3 regions of the Mesorhizobium ciceri biovar biserrulae genome follow, and region 2 is predicted to be linked to each of the others. Evidence: riboswitches for the same ligand, from Rfam matches in the RefSeq annotation. Region 2 holds a riboswitch; each other region holds the start of a gene.
The links. Region 2 has a riboswitch for cobalamin ahead of metE (5-methyltetrahydropteroyltriglutamate--homocysteine S-methyltransferase). Riboswitches for the same ligand answer to the same signal wherever they lie in the genome.
Positions count from the first base shown of each region.

Region 1: it holds a riboswitch for cobalamin, as region 2 does, so the genes downstream of both, A4R29_RS10255 (ABC transporter ATP-binding protein) here and metE (5-methyltetrahydropteroyltriglutamate--homocysteine S-methyltransferase) in region 2, are expected to answer to the same signal.
Region 3: it holds a riboswitch for cobalamin, as region 2 does, so the genes downstream of both, A4R29_RS16880 (CbtB domain-containing protein) here and metE (5-methyltetrahydropteroyltriglutamate--homocysteine S-methyltransferase) in region 2, are expected to answer to the same signal.

Region 1 is NZ_CP015064.1:2,265,024-2,270,631, reverse strand. Features, by position in the region: gene A4R29_RS10270 (phosphatidate cytidylyltransferase) at 1-406, shown strand, start outside; gene A4R29_RS10265 (FecCD family ABC transporter permease) at 432-1,418, opposite strand; gene A4R29_RS10260 (ABC transporter substrate-binding protein) at 1,448-2,395, opposite strand; partial or broken gene A4R29_RS10255 (ABC transporter ATP-binding protein) at 2,445-3,231, opposite strand; cobalamin riboswitch at 3,397-3,603, opposite strand; gene A4R29_RS10250 (AraC family transcriptional regulator) at 3,839-4,672, shown strand; gene A4R29_RS10245 (alanine racemase) at 4,678-5,608, opposite strand, start outside.
Region 2 is NZ_CP015064.1:1,193,815-1,199,422, reverse strand. Features, by position in the region: gene A4R29_RS34950 (hypothetical protein) at 79-261, opposite strand; gene A4R29_RS05265 (serine hydroxymethyltransferase) at 364-1,701, shown strand; gene metK (methionine adenosyltransferase) at 1,756-2,934, shown strand; gene A4R29_RS05255 (adenosine kinase) at 3,042-4,034, shown strand; cobalamin riboswitch at 4,428-4,627, shown strand; gene metE (5-methyltetrahydropteroyltriglutamate--homocysteine S-methyltransferase) at 4,743-5,608, shown strand, end outside.
Region 3 is NZ_CP015064.1:3,608,127-3,613,734, reverse strand. Features, by position in the region: gene A4R29_RS16890 (heparan-alpha-glucosaminide N-acetyltransferase) at 1-373, opposite strand, end outside; gene A4R29_RS16885 (MFS transporter) at 597-1,796, shown strand; cobalamin riboswitch at 1,853-2,057, shown strand; gene A4R29_RS16880 (CbtB domain-containing protein) at 2,094-2,273, shown strand; gene A4R29_RS16875 (CbtA family protein) at 2,289-3,059, shown strand; gene cobU (bifunctional adenosylcobinamide kinase/adenosylcobinamide-phosphate guanylyltransferase) at 3,052-3,567, shown strand; gene cobO (cob(I)yrinic acid a,c-diamide adenosyltransferase) at 3,569-4,183, shown strand; gene cbiB (adenosylcobinamide-phosphate synthase CbiB) at 4,220-5,191, opposite strand; gene cobD (threonine-phosphate decarboxylase CobD) at 5,190-5,608, shown strand, end outside.

The DNA of each region.
Region 1 (5,608 bases), 1.1 Mb from region 2:
CCGCACCCTGCTGCTGATCGCCTTCCTGATCATCGTCGTGCAAGGCAGCGACGTGCTGCAGTACATCTTCGGCAAGCTGTTTGGTAAACACCGGTTTTCGCCGAACGTCTCGCCGTCGAAAACCTGGGAAGGGCTGATCGGCGGATTGGTGTCGGCGAGCCTGCTCGGCGCGCTGTTGTCGTTCGTGACGCCCTTTTCGGCGCTGCAGGCGGCAGCCGTGGCCTTCGTCGCCTGCTCGATGGGATTCCTAGGCGGGCTGGTCGCCTCGGCCATCAAGCGCGACCAGGGCGTCAAGGACTGGGGCCATCTCATCGAAGGCCATGGCGGCATGATGGACCGAACTGACAGCCTGGTCTTCGCCGCCCCGGTGTTCTTCCACATCGTGCGCTATTTCTGGACCGTGTGATCCGGCGACCGGTTGCCAAACGCGCTCAAAGCCGGTTGCGGATCAGCATGGTGACGACGAAGAACGCACCGACCGAGCTGGTGATGATGCCGATCGGCAGTTCCTGCGGCGGCAGCAGCGTTCGGGCCAGAAGATCGCTGGCCAGCAAAAGCACCGCGCCGAAGACGGCGCAGCTGGCAACCAGGCGCAGATGCAAGGGGCCTGCCAGCGGCCGCGACAGATGCGGGATCATCAGCCCGACGAAGCCGATGACCCCGGCGACAGAGACCAGGATCGCCGTCGAGAAGGCGGCGACGAGAAACGTCATTCGGCGCATGCGCGCCACTGGCACGCCAAGGCTTTCGGCGGCGTTTTCGCCGGCCAGGAAGGCATCGAGCCGGCGGTGGTTCCACAGCGCGTAAGCCAGAATGGTGCCCGCACCCAGCGCGCCCAACCAGATATTGTCCCAGCGCGCCAGGCCAAGGCCGCCCATCGTCCAGAACAACACGGAGTGGGCGGCGCGCTGGTCGCCGGCAAAGACCAGGTAGTTGGTCAAGGCGGTGAACATGAAGGACACGGCAAGGCCGGCGAGGATCAGCCGCTCCGGCCCTTGGCCCCTCACCCGCGCGACCAGCAGCAGGACGACGCCGGCGGCCAATATGCCGCCGGTGAAGGCCGCGACCGGCAACGTCCAGATGCCAAAGCTGTCGCCGAAGACGGTGATGACGGAAACAGCACCGGCGGCGGCGCCCGACGACAGGCCGAACAGGAACGGATCGGCGAGATCGTTGCGGGTCACTGTCTGCAGCAGCGCGCCGACGACGCCGAGGCCCGCGCCGACGCAGATGGCCAGGATCGTGCGCGGCAGCCGCAGATCGACGACGATCTTGCCGACCGGCCCGGACACGTCGTGCCCGCCTAAGCCGATTGCGCGGCCAAGCGCTGCTACAACGTCGGCCAGCGGGATCAGCGTCGAGCCATAGGCGATCGACAGCAGAGCGAGAGCGGCGATCGCCGCCGCTCCCGCCAGCATGGCCAACGCAAATGCCGGATGGCGCAAGCTCAAAATGCTTCCGGGTGCATGGCCTTGGCGATCTTGTCGATCGCTTCGATGTTGGCGGGTCCGGGCGTCAGCTCGGCGTAGCGGAGGGCGACGAAGCGCTCGTTCTTGACCGCGTCTGTCTCCTTCATGGCCGGATGCGCTTTCAGGAAATCGAGCAGCTTCCTGTAGCCGCCACCGTCCTGGTAATCGAGCAGGATGAGGAATTGCGGATTGCGCGACGCCACCGTTTCCCAATCCGTGTTGCCCCAGCTGGTGTCCATGTCAGCCATGATGTTGTCGCCGCCGGCGGCAGTGATCATGGCGCTGGGGATGGCGAACTTGCCTGCGGTGAACGGCTTGTCCTCGCCGGAATCGTAGAGGAACACCCGCGTGCCCTTGGCGCTGCCGACCTTGGCGGTGATGTCGGCGAGCTGCGCCTTCCAGCCAGAGACAAGCTTTTCAGCCTCTGTCTCCTTGCCGAAGATCTTGCCCAGCTTTTCGACGTCGCCATAGAGCAGGTTCATCGAGGCGGCGGGGCGGCTCTTGTCGAGATGGACGCAGCTTTCCGCCAGAACCAGCGTCTTGATTCCGTGCGGGGCAAGCGTGTCGGGCGTCACCTCGCCACCCGGCTTCATGCCGTAGTACCAGCCGGCGAAGAAGAAATCCGGCTCCACGGCCACGAGGTTTTCGAGCGTCGGATATTTCGGCGCCAGCTCCGGGATCGAACCCTGCTCTGCCTTGAATTCGGAACCGACCTTGTACCATCCGGTGATGCCCGTCAGGCCGACGATTGACGGCTGCAATTTCAGCGCGAAAGCCATCTCGGCCATGTTCAGATCGTGGATGACAGCGCGCTTCGGCGGCGCGTCGAAGGTCAGCGGCTTGCCGCAGCTGTCGACGGTTACCGGGAAGGCGAAGGCGGTCGAGGTCAGCAGCGAGACGGCAAGCGAAAAAGCGAGGCGTTTCACGGGTATGCTCCTTGTGGGTGGGATCGGGTCGACTATGGAACGGCTTCAATCACGACGGCGGCGCGGCACGGTTCGGAACCTCGAACACCGTCAACTCTCGATCCTCGGTCGGATGGCGCAGGCGCAGCACATCGATGCCGAAAATCTCGCGGATCAGCTGTTGGGCCAGCGCTTCGCGCGGTGCGGCGAGCGCTTGCAGGCGGGCATGGTTCATTACCGCCACCCTGGTGGCGAAGGGTGCTACCAGCGCCAGATCGTGCAGCACCGCGATCACCGTCATCTCAAAGCCTGCCACGAGGTCGAGCAGTTCGCCGCGGGCGCGCGGGTCCAGATGGTTGGTCGGTTCGTCGAGGAACAGGATTTTGGGCTGCTGGGCGATGGCGCGCCAGTTGGGCGCGCTGGCGCTCGCCGCCCGACAGCGAGCCGATGGTGCGGCCAAGCAGCGGCAGCAGGCCGGTCCGGCGCAGCGCGTCGACGACGATATCGCGTTCCTCGCGCCTGCGCCGCAGCCCGGCATGCGGGACCCGGCCAAGCTCGACATAATCGATCACCGCCAGCCGCGGATCGGGCTGGTCGGTCTGGCCGACCACGGCGATATGCAGTGCCCGCTCGGCGACAGAAATCCCATCGAGCCGTCGCCCGCCAAGCTTCACCTCGCCGGAACTTGGCCGCATCATGCCCGACAGCATGCGCAGCAACGTCGTCTTGCCGGCGCCGTTGGGACCGATGATGGCAAGGCGATCGCCAGCGGCCACCGAGAAGCTGACCGCCTGGACCAGATTCCGCCCATTCGCCATGGCACAGAGGTCATGGGCTTCGAGAAGCGCTGCGCTCATCGGCTGCAGCCCGCCGGATTGCGGGGACGGCAAAGCGTGCGCATGGTGATGCGATGATCGATGGAGCCGTCCAACTTTCCGTCACTTTCCAAAACTGGCGACGGAAGGAAGCTGGCGAACCGGCCAACAAGACCGGGACTCGCGTTTCCTCCCGGCACACCCCGTCCGGTCAACTCAGTGATGGCAGGTCTCCTGGCTCGCGGGTCGTTGCGCCATCCTGCCTTCCCAGCCTTGCCGGCCAGTGGCATTCACGGATTTTGCTCGCCGCTTACAGTTGCGGGGGCAGCCACGGCCTCGACCTGAACAGGCCTCACCGTGTTCCCTTTTCACCCCTCGCCTTTCGGCTCGGGGACCATCACCACTTCAGCGTAGATTTCCACCAAACTCTTCGCAATGGATTTCTCGGACGAAGTGGTGGGCCAGCTAAGGGAAACAGGCATTGCACGCTCACTTTATGTAATAACATAACATTCTTAGGAGATGACGCGGCCCGCTGTCAAGCGAAAGCCCATGGGATCGGCGCAGATTGCACGGGATGCGCAATTTCGATCAAACTGGCCGCGCCAGGAAACGCCAAGATGATCCGGCCAATGCGAAAAGGAGCCCCATGAACCCGACCGAGAAAGCGCTGTGGTTCGTCGAGAGCCATCTGCCGCAGGCGATCTCGCTTGACGATGTCGCGCAAAGCAGCGGCGTGTCGCGTTTTCATGTGACGCGCGCCTTCGGCGCCGCAACCGGCCGCTCGGTGATGGGTTACATGCGCTCACGCCGGCTGACCGAGGCGGCGCGCAAGCTGGCCGGCGGAGCGCCCGACATCCTCGTCGTCGCGCTCGACGCCGGCTACAACTCGCATGAGGCGTTCACCCGTGCCTTCCGCGATCAGTTCGGCACCACGCCGGAACTGGTGCGCGCGCAAGGCTCGACCAACAACCTCGACCTCGTGGAGCCGATCCTGATGGGCCAGTCCTTCCTCACCAATCTCGAACCACCGCGCTTCGAGACCAGCCGGCCGTTCCTGATCGCCGGCCTCGGCGAACGCTACAGCTGTGAAACCAGCGCCGGGATTCCGATGCAGTGGCAGCGTTTTGCACCCTATATCGGCAACATCCCCGGCGAGATCTCAGGCGTTTTCTACGGCGTCTGCCTTAACGGCGACGACGCGGGCAATTTCGACTATGTCGTCGGCGTCGAAGTGTCCGGCTTTGCGGATCTGCCGAAGGACTTCTATCGGGTGCGGGTGCCGGCGCAGAAATATGCGGTGTTCTCGCACCGCGAGCACATCTCATCCATCCGCCGGACGATCAACACGATCTGGAACAGCTGGCTGCCCGCCTCCGGTCACGAAATCGCGGATGCACCGGAATTCGAGCGCTATGGACCGGAGTTCGATGCCCACAGCGGCAATGGCGGGCTGGAGATCTGGGTACCGGTGAAGGCGTAGCTCGATCACGCCATCGGCAGCGCCGGCCAGCGATCGATGACCTTTCCGCCGGAAAACACGGCGATCGACCCGAATTGCTGCAGCACGGCCTCGCTCTGCGTCGGCCTTAGAAACGCGTAGTCGCCTGGCCTTGCGGTCGCATCGGCGGGCAAGCCCATGAATTGCTGGTTGGAGGACAGGCCGAGCAGGCCGTTCGTCTTCATGCCTTGGGGGAAGACCGGCTCGGCCATCCACTTGCCGCCATAGAGATAGCAGCCCTTGCGCGGGAAGCGGCCGAGCGCCTGCAGCAGGCGAGTAACGGCCGGCGGACCAGGCAGCATCGGCTCGACCACTTTCAGGATCGGCGTAGCGATGAAAGCCGCCGGCTGGAAGCCGTCGAGGCCTGGCGTATCGAAGTCGCTGGGCAGCACGAAGGCCGAGCCCATCGACACTTCATTGGCCGCGCCGCCACGATGAAGCAGCGCGGTCTTGCTGCCGCCGATGTTCAGGATGCGGCGGTGGTCGGCGCCGAGACAGGCGACGAACGCCGCAGCCTGCGCCGACGCCTCCGCCAATGCCTTTGCCGGTCCGCCGAAAAGGCCGGGAATGAGAGGCGCATGCGCCTCGTAGGCCATGACGCCTTCGCAATGCAGCCGGGCCGGCAACGCGCTCAACGCCTTCGACAAGGCCGCGGGATCAGCAAAGCCGCCGCGATGCAGCCCGACATCGATCTCGAAAGCGATGCGCAGGCCGATGCCGAGTTCGTCAGCGAGAGCACCGTATTCCGCCAGTCTCTCCTCGCTGTCGATCAGCCAGCAGACACGCGACCAGTCGGCATCACCCTTCACCAGCGCAGCCCTTGCCGCACCGATCGGCATCGGCTTGCCGTAGAGCAGATCGGCATCCGGAAACGCCTTCAGCACCGCCTCGCTGATCGGCGGGTGGAAGGTCATGAAG
Region 2 (5,608 bases):
CGCCTAAAGGCCGCGGCTCATCTTGATCGACTTCGAATCCTGGGACTTTGTGCGCATGCGGACCTGACCGTCTGCGAGCTAGCAGAAGTTCTGAGTCTGTCTCGCGAGCACGTGGTCGCACACGTCCGCCAGCTCGCCAGAGCCGGCTTTCTTCTCGGCAACGAACAGCGTCCTTGGCCTTCGTACCACCTCGAAGCAGGAGGCGCGGACGGCGGCTTGGTTCAATTGTTGGTTGATCTCCTGCCGCACGGCGATGGCCATCACAGACAAGACCTACAGCGCCTGGAGGCGATACAGGGCGCGCGGTCCAAGGTGGCCGCCTGCTTGTCCTGAAACTTAGTCTCAATGGAGCGCGAAGCTGATATGAACAATTCGACTGGCGGCGCGATCGCGGAGCTTGACACTTGCGAGTGGCCTCACCTGGCTGTCGCAGATTCTCGCGTTCACGAGCTGCTTTTAAGACAGGAGCGCCAGGAGCGGACGACCCTCAAACTTATCGCCTCGGAGAACTTCGCGTCCTCCGCGGTGCTGGAAGCGACCGGGTCTATTTTCACCAACAAGTATGCCGAGGGATATCCCGGCGCGCGCTACTACGCCGGAAACGAGATTGTCGATGAGCTTGAAAACCTCGCCATAGAGCGATTGAAGGCGCTGTTCGGCTGTGAACACGCCAACGTGCAGCCTTATTCCGGCTCGCCGGCCAATCAGGCTGTCTGTCGAGCGCTGTTGTGTCCGGGAGACAAGATGATGGGCTTGACCCTCCCCGGCGGAGGGCATCTGACGCACGGTTGGGCCGTGAACTTCTCCGGCACTGACTATCAGCGAGTTCCGTACGGGCTGGACGAAAAGACGCAGCAGATTGACCATGACCGCTTGCGCGAGACGGCCAAACGGGAACGACCGAAGCTCATTTGGGTCGGCGGAACTGCTTATCCGCGTATCTTTGACTATGAGGCAATGGCCGAAATCGCTTCGGAGGTGAACGCCTATCTGGTGGCCGACATCGCCCACATCAGCGGTCTCGTTGTCGCAGGAGTGCATCCAAACCCTGTTGGCCGTTGCGATGTTGTCACCAGCACCTCTCACAAATCGCTCCGCGGCCCTCGCGGTGGCTTCATCTTGTCAAGGAATGAAGACCGCTATCAAGCGCTCTACCATTCCAAGAGCAAACACAATCTGGCCAAACGCATAGACCGTGCCGTGTTCCCTCTCCTCCAGGGCGGACCGCACATGAATACGATTGCCGCGCTTGCTGTCGCTCTGCACGAAGCAGGCAATGCATCCTTCCGTGTGTACGGTCAGCAGATCGTCAACAACGCCAAGGCTCTGGCCCAGGCGCTTCTGGAGCGAGGTTATGAACTCGTCACTGGGGGCACTGACAATCACATGCTGATCCTTGATCTTAGGGACCGGCCGCTGTCTGGGAAAGACTATGCCGAGCGATTGTCGCAAGCAGGGATCATTACGAACTTCAACATGGTGCCGGGCGACCGGCGCCATCCCGCGCTCACCAGCGGCATACGCTTAGGCACGCCAGCAGTAACGTCTGTGGGCATGCGCGAGGCGGAGATGGTGCAGATCGCAGCCTTCATCGACCTGGTTTGCCGCCAGCCCGATGATTCGGACGTCCATGCCCGCGTCCGCAGAGACGTTGCCGATTTCTGCGCTGCGTTCGACGTGCCTGGCATCTCCGACAGGTAAGGCGGCCGGATCAACTGTCACATCCAATTCCAACGTTTGAAGCGAGGACATTCCATGACCAGACAATTCGTGTTCTCTTCCGAATCCGTCGGCGCGGGACATCCCGACAAGATGGCCGACAATATCTCAGATGGCGTGCTTGATGCGATCCTTCGCAAGGATCCTAAGGCCCGAGTTGCTTGTGAAGCGTTGGTGAAGTCAGGGATGGTCGTTCTGGCTGGCGAGATCACCAGCCACACGCAGATCGATTACAGCCAAGTTGCCCGCGATATCATTTTGGACATTGGATATGACGACGATGCGATCGGCTTTGACGGCCGTCGTTGCGCCGTGATTTTGGCCTTGACCGAGCAGTCGCCCGACATCAGCCAGGGCGTCGACGAGGGACGAGGGCAGGATCTCGATCAGGGAGCAGGGGATCAGGGCCTCATGTTCGGGTACGCGTGCAACGAGACCGAAACATTGATGCCGTTGCCAATCCAACTTGCTCACGATTTGACAAAAAAACAGGCAGAGGTGCGCCAAACCGGACGCCTTGGCTGGCTTCGCCCGGACGTTAAATCTCAAGTCTCCGTCCGCTATGAGGGTTTGCGCCCGGTAGCGCTTGATACCATAGTCCTGTCGACGCAGCATGACGAGGAGGTCTCACAAGCCACGGTCCGCGAAGGCGTCATTGAGGAGATCATAAGGCCGGTCTTGCCTCACGACGACCTGGATACGACGAGGATAAGGTTCCTGGTCAATCCAACAGGCCGGTTCGTGGTCGGTGGGCCGCGCGGCGACTGCGGGCTCACCGGACGCAAGATCATCGTCGATACCTACGGCGGGATGGGGCGTCACGGCGGTGGCGCCTTTTCGGGCAAGGATCCGTCGAAGGTCGATCGATCTGCTGCCTATGCGGCGCGGTACGTCGCAAAAAACGTCGTTGCCAGCGGCCTTGCGGAGGTGTGCGAGGTTCAGCTTGCTTATGCGATCGGTGTCGCCGCACCGGTGTCAGTCCTCGTCAATACATTCGGAACCGCAAAGGTTGATGAAAAAAGGATCGAGCGCGCCGTCCTTGAGCTTTTCGATCTCCGGCCGAAAGGCATCATCAAGGCGCTTGATCTCTTACGGCCGATTTACCGCAAGACCGCGACATACGGACACTTCGGCCGCGAAGAGCCGGAGTTCACCTGGGAAAAGACGGACAGAGCTGACGAGCTGTTGCGAGAGGCAGGACCGGCAGCTGCGTGATGCACGGTTATCGGATCCGTCGGCATAGGGCGACCCATTCCACACTCGTAAGAAACACCCGCTAAGGCGTGGCAAGAAGCCGGCTCGGGTGTTTGGCGGAGATTTTGATGCCGAGCTATGACGTGCTTTGTATCGGTAATGCCATTGTCGACATCATCGCCCAGTGCGACGAGGCGTTCCTGGAGACGAACGGCATCATCAAGGGCGCGATGAACCTGATCGACACAAGGCGCGCCGAACTGCTCTACAGCCGCATGGGGCCGGCGATCGAAGCGTCCGGCGGCAGCGCCGGCAACACCGCAGCCGGTGTCGCCAGTTTCGGCGGCCGTGCCGCCTTCTTCGGCAAGGTGTCCAACGATCCGCTCGGCGAAATCTATGCCCATGACATCCATGCCCAGGGTGTTGCCTTCGACACCAAGCCGCTCAAGGGCGAGCCGCCGACGGCGCGCTCGATGATCTTCGTCACCCCCGATGGCGAGCGTTCGATGAACACCTATCTCGGCGCCTGCGTCGAGCTCGGCCCGGAAGACGTCGAGGCCGACAAGGCCTCGGGCGCCAAGGTCACCTATTTCGAAGGCTATCTGTGGGATCCGCCGCGCGCCAAGGAGGCGATCCGGCAGACGGCAAAGCTGGCGCACGCGGCGGGCCGCGAAGTGTCGATGACCCTGTCGGATTCGTTCTGCGTCGACCGCTACCGCGACGAATTCCTCGAGCTGATGCGTTCGGGCACGGTCGACATCGTCTTTGCCAACAGCCACGAGATCAAATCGCTCTACCAGACATCCTCGTTCGACGAGGCGCTGGCGCAGATCCGCAAGGATTGCCGCATCGCCGCCGTGACCCGCTCGGAAAAAGGTTCGGTGATCGTGCGCGGCGACGAGACCGTGGTGATCAAGGCGACCGCCATCAATGAACTGGTCGACACAACGGGTGCCGGCGATCTCTATGCTGCCGGCTTCTTGCATGGCTACACGCAAGGCCGCGATCTGCAGACCTGCGGCGACCTTGGCTCGCTGGCCGCCGGATTGGTGATCCAGCAGATCGGCCCGAGGCCCCGGCAGAATCTGCGCCGCGAGGCTGAGCAGGCGGGGCTGTTGTAGGGCAGCTTTTCGGCCACGTATTGCCCACCTTCCCGTTGTGCAGGCTGTCCAGACAAGCGCGTTTAAATCGAACGCGTACCAGTTCGAGAAGGATGCCGGTTTTTCTCCCAATTTCTAATTGTTGAGGCTGAGGAACGTTGTCGCACTTCGGTCCAGTACTACCGCCCCATCATGAATGCCAACACGCGCCGTTTTTGATGAAATCGTTTTGAGACGGGATCGTACAAAAGGCAGATCGCCCGAGGGGCCAGCCACAGTCTGCACACACCGGAGAGTCGCGCAGAAGGCTCAGCTCGACGGCGACATGGAATTTGGAAGCACGCCGCAGGCTAACAATTCACATAAAGACATAAACATTTCTTTATACGGCATTGACAAGAAAGTGGGCTACTGCGATTGTCCGCATGTCGTGGTTCTCCGCAAGGTGTTGCCGTAGCGGAGCTAAGTGGGAAGCCGGTGCAATGCCGGCGCTGCCCCGCAACTGTAAGCGGCGAGCCAAACCCATCAATGTCACTGGGGCGAACTGCCCCGGGAAGACGGGGCAGAGGCTGTGACCCGCGAGCCAGGAGACCTGCCTCGGTAAACAACGTCCACAGGCGGGGTGTCTGGTGGCCGCGGCAGCTCGGCGTCGATGCCGGCCTGCTAGCGCCTTCCTTGTCCCCGCCCCAACCATCGGGGTATGGAATGAATGTCTCCCGGCAAGTTCCCATAGCAACGCTTGGCGTGCCGCGTATCGGTCGCCGGCGAGAACTGAAATTCGCGCTCGAAAGCTACTGGTCCGGAAAATCGTCTGCTGCCAACCTTCTGGCGACGGCGAAGGCACTGCGTGCCGCCAGTTGGAGCGAGCAGCACGACCGCGGCGTGTCGAAAATCCCGTCGAACGATTTCTCACTTTATGACCATGTGCTCGACACCGCGGCAATGGTCGGCGCCGTGCCAGCTCGTTACGGCTGGACGGGCGGCGAGGTCCCGCTCGACATCTACTTCGCGATGGCGCGCGGCACGCAAGGCGATACCGCGGGTTGCGGACAGGCCAGTCACGGGCATGCAGTTCAGGGGCAGCGCGTAACCGCGATGGAAATGACCAAATGGTTCGACACGAACTACCACTACATCGTGCCGGAGCTGGGCGACGATCAGACATTCGCCCTCTCGTCAACCAAACCAGTCGATCACTTTCTGGAGGCAAAAGAGCTCGGCATCCATACACGCCCGGTCATCCTTGGACCGGTGACCTTCCTCAAGCTGGCGAAGTCTCCCGATCAGGGCTTTAATCCCATAGCGCTGCTACCGCGGCTGCTGCCCGTCTACGAGCAACTGCTGCAGAGGCTGGAGCTCTCGGGGGCCGACTGGGTGCAAATTGACGAGCCGGCGCTTGTGCTCGATCTCAACCCGAACGAAAGAGCTGCCTTCGAATTCACCTACGGGCAGCTGTCGAAAGCCGCGCCCAAGTTGAAAATTATGCTGGCTACCTATTTCGGGCCGCTGGGAGACAATCTCGAGACCGCGCTTTCGCTGCGCCTGGCGGGCCTGCATCTCGACCTCGTGCGCGCTCCCGAGCAATTGGAGACGAT
Region 3 (5,608 bases), 2.4 Mb from region 2:
GCGCGATCTCGTGCAAGATGCCGAAGAAGATGAAGCCGTCCGGAGTGGCGATGCGGGTGACGACCGAAATCGCGATCGCGGCTCCGGCGACCATGGCGAACCGCTTCCAAAAGCCGTTCCAGCGGATTTGTCGGCCGTGGGCGAGATACAGGCTGACGCCGACCAGGAACAGGAAGGTCGAGGCGATGCAGCGCGCGTAAATCTTCCACCAGCCGAAGGCGGTCAGGCCGGGATCGGTGTAGCCGAAGAACTCCAGATCCCAGGTGAAATGGTAGCTTGCCATGGCGATCAGCGCGATGCCGCGCACGATGTCGATGGCGACGATGCGCTTTGGTCGATCCTGAACGGGCGCGGTCGGCGTTTGGATGCTCATGGTCTCGCATTCTGATTCAGCCCCGCTGGAGGACTATCACGGTTGCCCAGGACAAAAGAAGACCGGCAACCCTGCCGATAACGCCGGATCAGCCGCGGCATTGGGCCAGTGCCGGAAAGCCTTTGGCCGGCTTCGCTTTTGCCGGATGCACGTCGGTTTCCTCTTATTGGCGCTGAGGTCGCCACGGCAGATTTGACCCGGTGAATCTGCTTCGGGGAAAGCAATGTCCACCCATGTGCGCCATCCGATCTGGCTACCGGCCCTCAAGGCCGCGGACGCGCGCACCTTCGCTTCGCTCTATGCGGTCGAATCCTTCGCCCGCGCCACGGTGTCGAGCGTCATCCCGATCCAGGCTTACGAGATCCTGCACAACGAGCAGATCGTCTCGATCCTCTACACCGTCGTGGCGATGCTCGGCCTGTCGGTGACATTGTTCATGCCGATGCTGATCCGCCGTTTCGCCCGGCGCTGGGTCTACACGGCGGGCGCCTGCCTGCTGGCCATCGGCTCGCTGTTCTTCGTCACCGACACGCTTGCCGGGCAACTGGCCGGCATGCTGTGCCGGGTGATGGGCGCCAGCGCGCTGTCGATCACGCTCAACCTCTACATCATGGACCACATCCGCAAGACCGACTTCATGCAGGCCGAATCGCTGCGCATGGCGTGGTCGATGCTGGCCTGGACCGGTGGGCCGACGCTCGGCATCTTCCTCTACACGCGCTTCGGCGTCTATGCCGCGCATGGCGCGGTGGCCGTGTTCGCGTTAGCCTTGCTGGCATTGTTCTGGACCTACCGGCTCGGCGACAACCCGTCGATCCGTCCCGGCAAGACGCGACCAGCCAATCCGCTCGCCAATATCGGCCGCTTCATCGCCCAGCCCAGGCTCAGGCTGGCCTGGCTGATCGCGTTTGGGCGCTCCTGTTTCTGGACGACGTTCTTCGTCTATGGGCCGCTGTTCATGGTCATTACGGGTGAGGGCAAGCTGGCGGGCGGCCTGCTGGTTTCGGCCGGCAACGCGCTTTTGTTCATGGCGATTTTCTGGGGCAAGGCGGGAAAGCGCTTTGGCGGCCGCAGGACCATGACATTTGCCTATTTCGCCATGTCGGTCGCGCTTCTGGCGGCGGGCTTCGTCGGCGAAACCGTGCCGCTGCTCACCGGCGCCTTCCTGCTCTGCGGCGCCTTCTTCACCATTGCACTCGACGCGCTCGGCTCGACCGCCTTCATGCGCTCGGTGCGCTCCTATGAAAGATCGCAGATGGCGGCGGTCTATCGCACCTATCTCGACTTTTCCGAGCTGACGCCGCCGCTGGTCTATTCGGTGGTGCTGGCCTTCTTCGGCCTGGGCTCGGTGTTCGTCACGCTCGGCCTGCTGGCGGCGGTCTGCGGCTTCGTGACGTGGCGCTATCTGCCGAAATCGCTTTGACCTTCATGGCGCATTCGCAACGGTCGCCGGCGGAATTTGGTTTGCCGGACGCGAGGATTCTGCCTATAGTCGCCGGTGTCGCCGGTTCCATTTTGGAGCCAAGAGGGAATGCGGTAAGGGCGGATTTCGCCCAATGCCGTGGCTGCCCCCGCAACTGTGTGCGGTAGTCCTCTCCATATGCCACTGAAGATTTTTCTTCGGGAAGGTGGGGAAGGACGCTGATCCGTGAGCCAGGAGACCTGCCGGCGACAGGAAACTGACTTCGATGCCCTCGGGTGGAGGGCGAAAGGACAAGACATGACTACCGCTTCCGTCTCCCTCGGCGCTTCCGTCTCCTCGCAGTCGCGCTTCATGCAGCTCGCGCTTGCCGCGCTGCTCGGCATTTTCGTGATGGGCTTTGTCGGCTTCTCGCATATCGATGCGGTCCACAATGCGGCTCACGACTATCGCCATTCGATGGCATTTCCCTGCCACTGACGAGGGGCTGACATCATGAACCTGTTTCGCAACGTCGTGTTCATCGCGGCGATCGCAGGGCTCGTGGCCGGCGTCGTTCTTGCCTGCATGCAGGCCTATGCGACCGTGCCGCTGATCCTGAAGGCGGAAGTCTACGAACAGGTGGGCGGCGGGCATCACCATGACCATGCCGCTCCGGCAGCAACGAATAGCAATGCCATGAGCACAGCCGCTCCGGCCCCTGCCGAAGCGACTGCTGCGGCGGAAGACGAGGGCTGGGCGCCGGCAGACGGTTTCGAGCGTTTCGCCTTCAGCGTGCTTGCCAACATCGTCACCGGCATCGGCTTCGGGTTGATCCTGGTCGCGGTTTCCGAATTCGCCGGCGGCATCGGTGGTTGGCGCCAGGGCGTGTTCTGGGGCCTGGCCGGCTTTGCCGTGTTCACGCTGGCACCGGGCCTCGGCCTGCCGCCGGAACTGCCGGCCATGCCGGCCGCCGATCTCACCCAGCGCCAGATCTGGTGGTGGGCAACGGTGGCGGCAACCGCTGCCGGTCTCGGCCTGATCGCGTTCCGCAAGTCGCTGCCGCTGGCGATCCTTGCCGTCCTTTTGATCGTCGCACCGCATGTTGTCGGGGCACCGCAGCCCGACAGTTACGAGACGGCGATTCCGGAAGGGCTGCATCACCAGTTCGTGGTGGCGGTGACCGTGACCAATCTGGTGTTCTGGCTGGTGCTCGGCGCGGTTGTCGGCGTGGTGCGCGGCCGCTTCACCGGCACCGCGACCAGCCTGCGCGACAGCTTTGCCTGATCGCAAGACACTGACCTTCCTCATCGGCGGTGCGCGCTCCGGCAAGAGCGCGCACGCCGAAATTTTGGCGACCGCCTTGCCGCCGCCCTGGACCTATATCGCCACGGCGCAAGCCTATGATGACGAGATGCGTGAGCGCATCGCGTTGCACCGGTCGCGGCGCGGCGAAGGCTGGACGACCATCGACGCACCGCTCGATCTCGCGGGCGCGCTTGCCGCCTTGCCGGACGATCGGCCGGTGCTTGTCGACTGCCTGACGCTGTGGCTGACCAACCATATGCTGGCCGAACACGATTTCGAGCTGGAATGCCGGCGATTGGCGCAGGTGCTGTCGCGGCCGCGCGGCCCCTGGTTCGTGGTGTCCAATGAAGTCGGACAAGGCATCGTGCCGGACAATGCACTGGCGCGCCGGTTTCGCGATGCCGCCGGCCGGCTCAACCAGCAGGTCGCGGCGATTGCCGATACGGTGCTGCTGATGGTGGCGGGGCTGCCGCTCAAGGTGAAATGATATGACCGATATCGACAATAAGGATGAAGAGCGCCACCGCGCCAAGATGGCCAAGCGCAAGGCGGTGCAGGATGCCGAGGTGGCGAGCAAGACGGTCGAGAAGGGATTGCTGATCGTCAACACCGGCCCGGGCAAAGGCAAGACCACGGCCGCCTTCGGGCTGGCGCTGCGGATGCTCGGCTACGGCAAGCGCGTCGGTGTCGTCCAGTTCATCAAGGGCAAGTGGCACACCGGCGAGAAGGACGCCTTCGCCGCCTTCGGCGACCGTGTCGTGTGGCACGCGATGGGCGAGGGGTTCACCTGGGAAACCCAGGATCTGAAGCGCGACATCGCTGCCGCCGAAGCCGCCTGGGCCAAGGTGCTCGAACTGATGGCCGATCCGTCGATCAGCCTGCTGGTGCTCGACGAATTGAACATTGCGCTGCGCTACGACTATCTCGATCTCGACAGAGTGGTTGGCGCGCTAAAAGCGCGGCGCGAGGGCCTGCATGTCGTTGTCACCGGCCGCAACGCCAAGCCGGCGCTGGTCGAGGCCGCAGACCTCGTCACCGAAATGGGCGTGACCAAGCATCATTTTTCCGCCGGCGTGAAAGCGCAGCAGGGGATCGAGTTCTGAGTGTTCCTCAACCTCCCCAGACGGGGGAGGGTGAGGTTAGGTCACAACGATGACAACGACCGAAACCAACCCGAACAGAGCGATCAGCAGATAGTCGGCGACGCGATAGAGTTTCAGCGCCTGCCTGATGTCGAGGCTGTCGGCTTCACGCCGCCCACCTTCGCCCATGAAGACGTCGTCGACCAGCACGCCGCCATAGAAGCGCGGGCCGGCGAGCGCCAGGCCGAGCGCACCGGCCATCGCCGCTTCCGGCCAGCCGGCATTGGGCGAGCGGTGTTTTTTCGCGTCGCGCCGCACCGCATGCCAGGCTTTTTTCGCATCAGCGCCTTTGACGAAGAACGCCGCCAGCACGATCAGAAGCGCCGTCAGCCGCGACGCCGGCAGGTTGATCCAGTCGTCGAAGCGCGCCGCCGCCCAGCCGAACGCCTCGTGGCGCGGGGTGCGGTGGCCGATCATCGAATCGGCGGTGTTGGCGGCCTTGTAGGCGGCGCCGCCGGCCAGGCCGCCGACGCCGGTCCAGAAGGCAGGGGCGACGATGCCGTCGGAAAAATTCTCGGCCAGGCTCTCGATCGCCGCGCGGCAGACACCGGCCCGGTCGAGCGTTTCAGGGTCGCGACCGACGATCCGCGAAACGGCAAGGCGGGCCAAGGCGAGGCCGCCGGTGTCGAGGGCGTCAGCCACCGCCTCGACATGCTCATAGAGGCTCTTCTGCGACAGCAGCGACGTTGCCAGAAGGGCCGTGATGACCAAGCCCATGGGAACGAACCAGAACAGGATCTGTACGCCCAGGCCGACTATCGCCGGCACCAGCACGATGACCAGCAGCGCCTGGACACCGCGCTTGCGACGCAGCGCGTCGGGATCAGTGGCGCGGTTGAGCCTGCGGTCGAGAAAGGATATCAGCCTGCCGAACCACGTCACCGGATGGCCGATGGCGCGAAACAGCCAGTCGGGGTAACCGAGGGCGAATTCGACGACCAATGACAGGAAAGCGATCAGGACTGACATGAAGCTTCTTAATGGGGCGGTTGTGGACCATGGTGGAAGTCTTGGCCGCGCGAGGGTGCTTTTCCCCAACGCCCTGCTGCCTTTCGTCGACCTCTCGACCGGTATCAATCCGCACTCCTACCCGCTTTTCGACCTGCCCGCCACCTCGCTGTCGCGGTTGCCGGAAGCCGCGCGCACACGCGACCTGACAGAGATCGCGGCCAGCACCTACGGCGCGCCGTCGCCAGCCAACGTCGTGGCGGCGCCTGGCACGCAGATCCTGTTGCCGCGCGTTGCGTCGCTCATCGCGCCCGGCAAGGCGCTGGTGCTGGGTCCGACCTACGCCGAACATGCCCGCGCTGCCGCGATCGCCGGGCATCAGGTGACCGAGGTCGATAATTTCGAAGCGTTGGCTGACGCCGACCTCGTCATCATCGT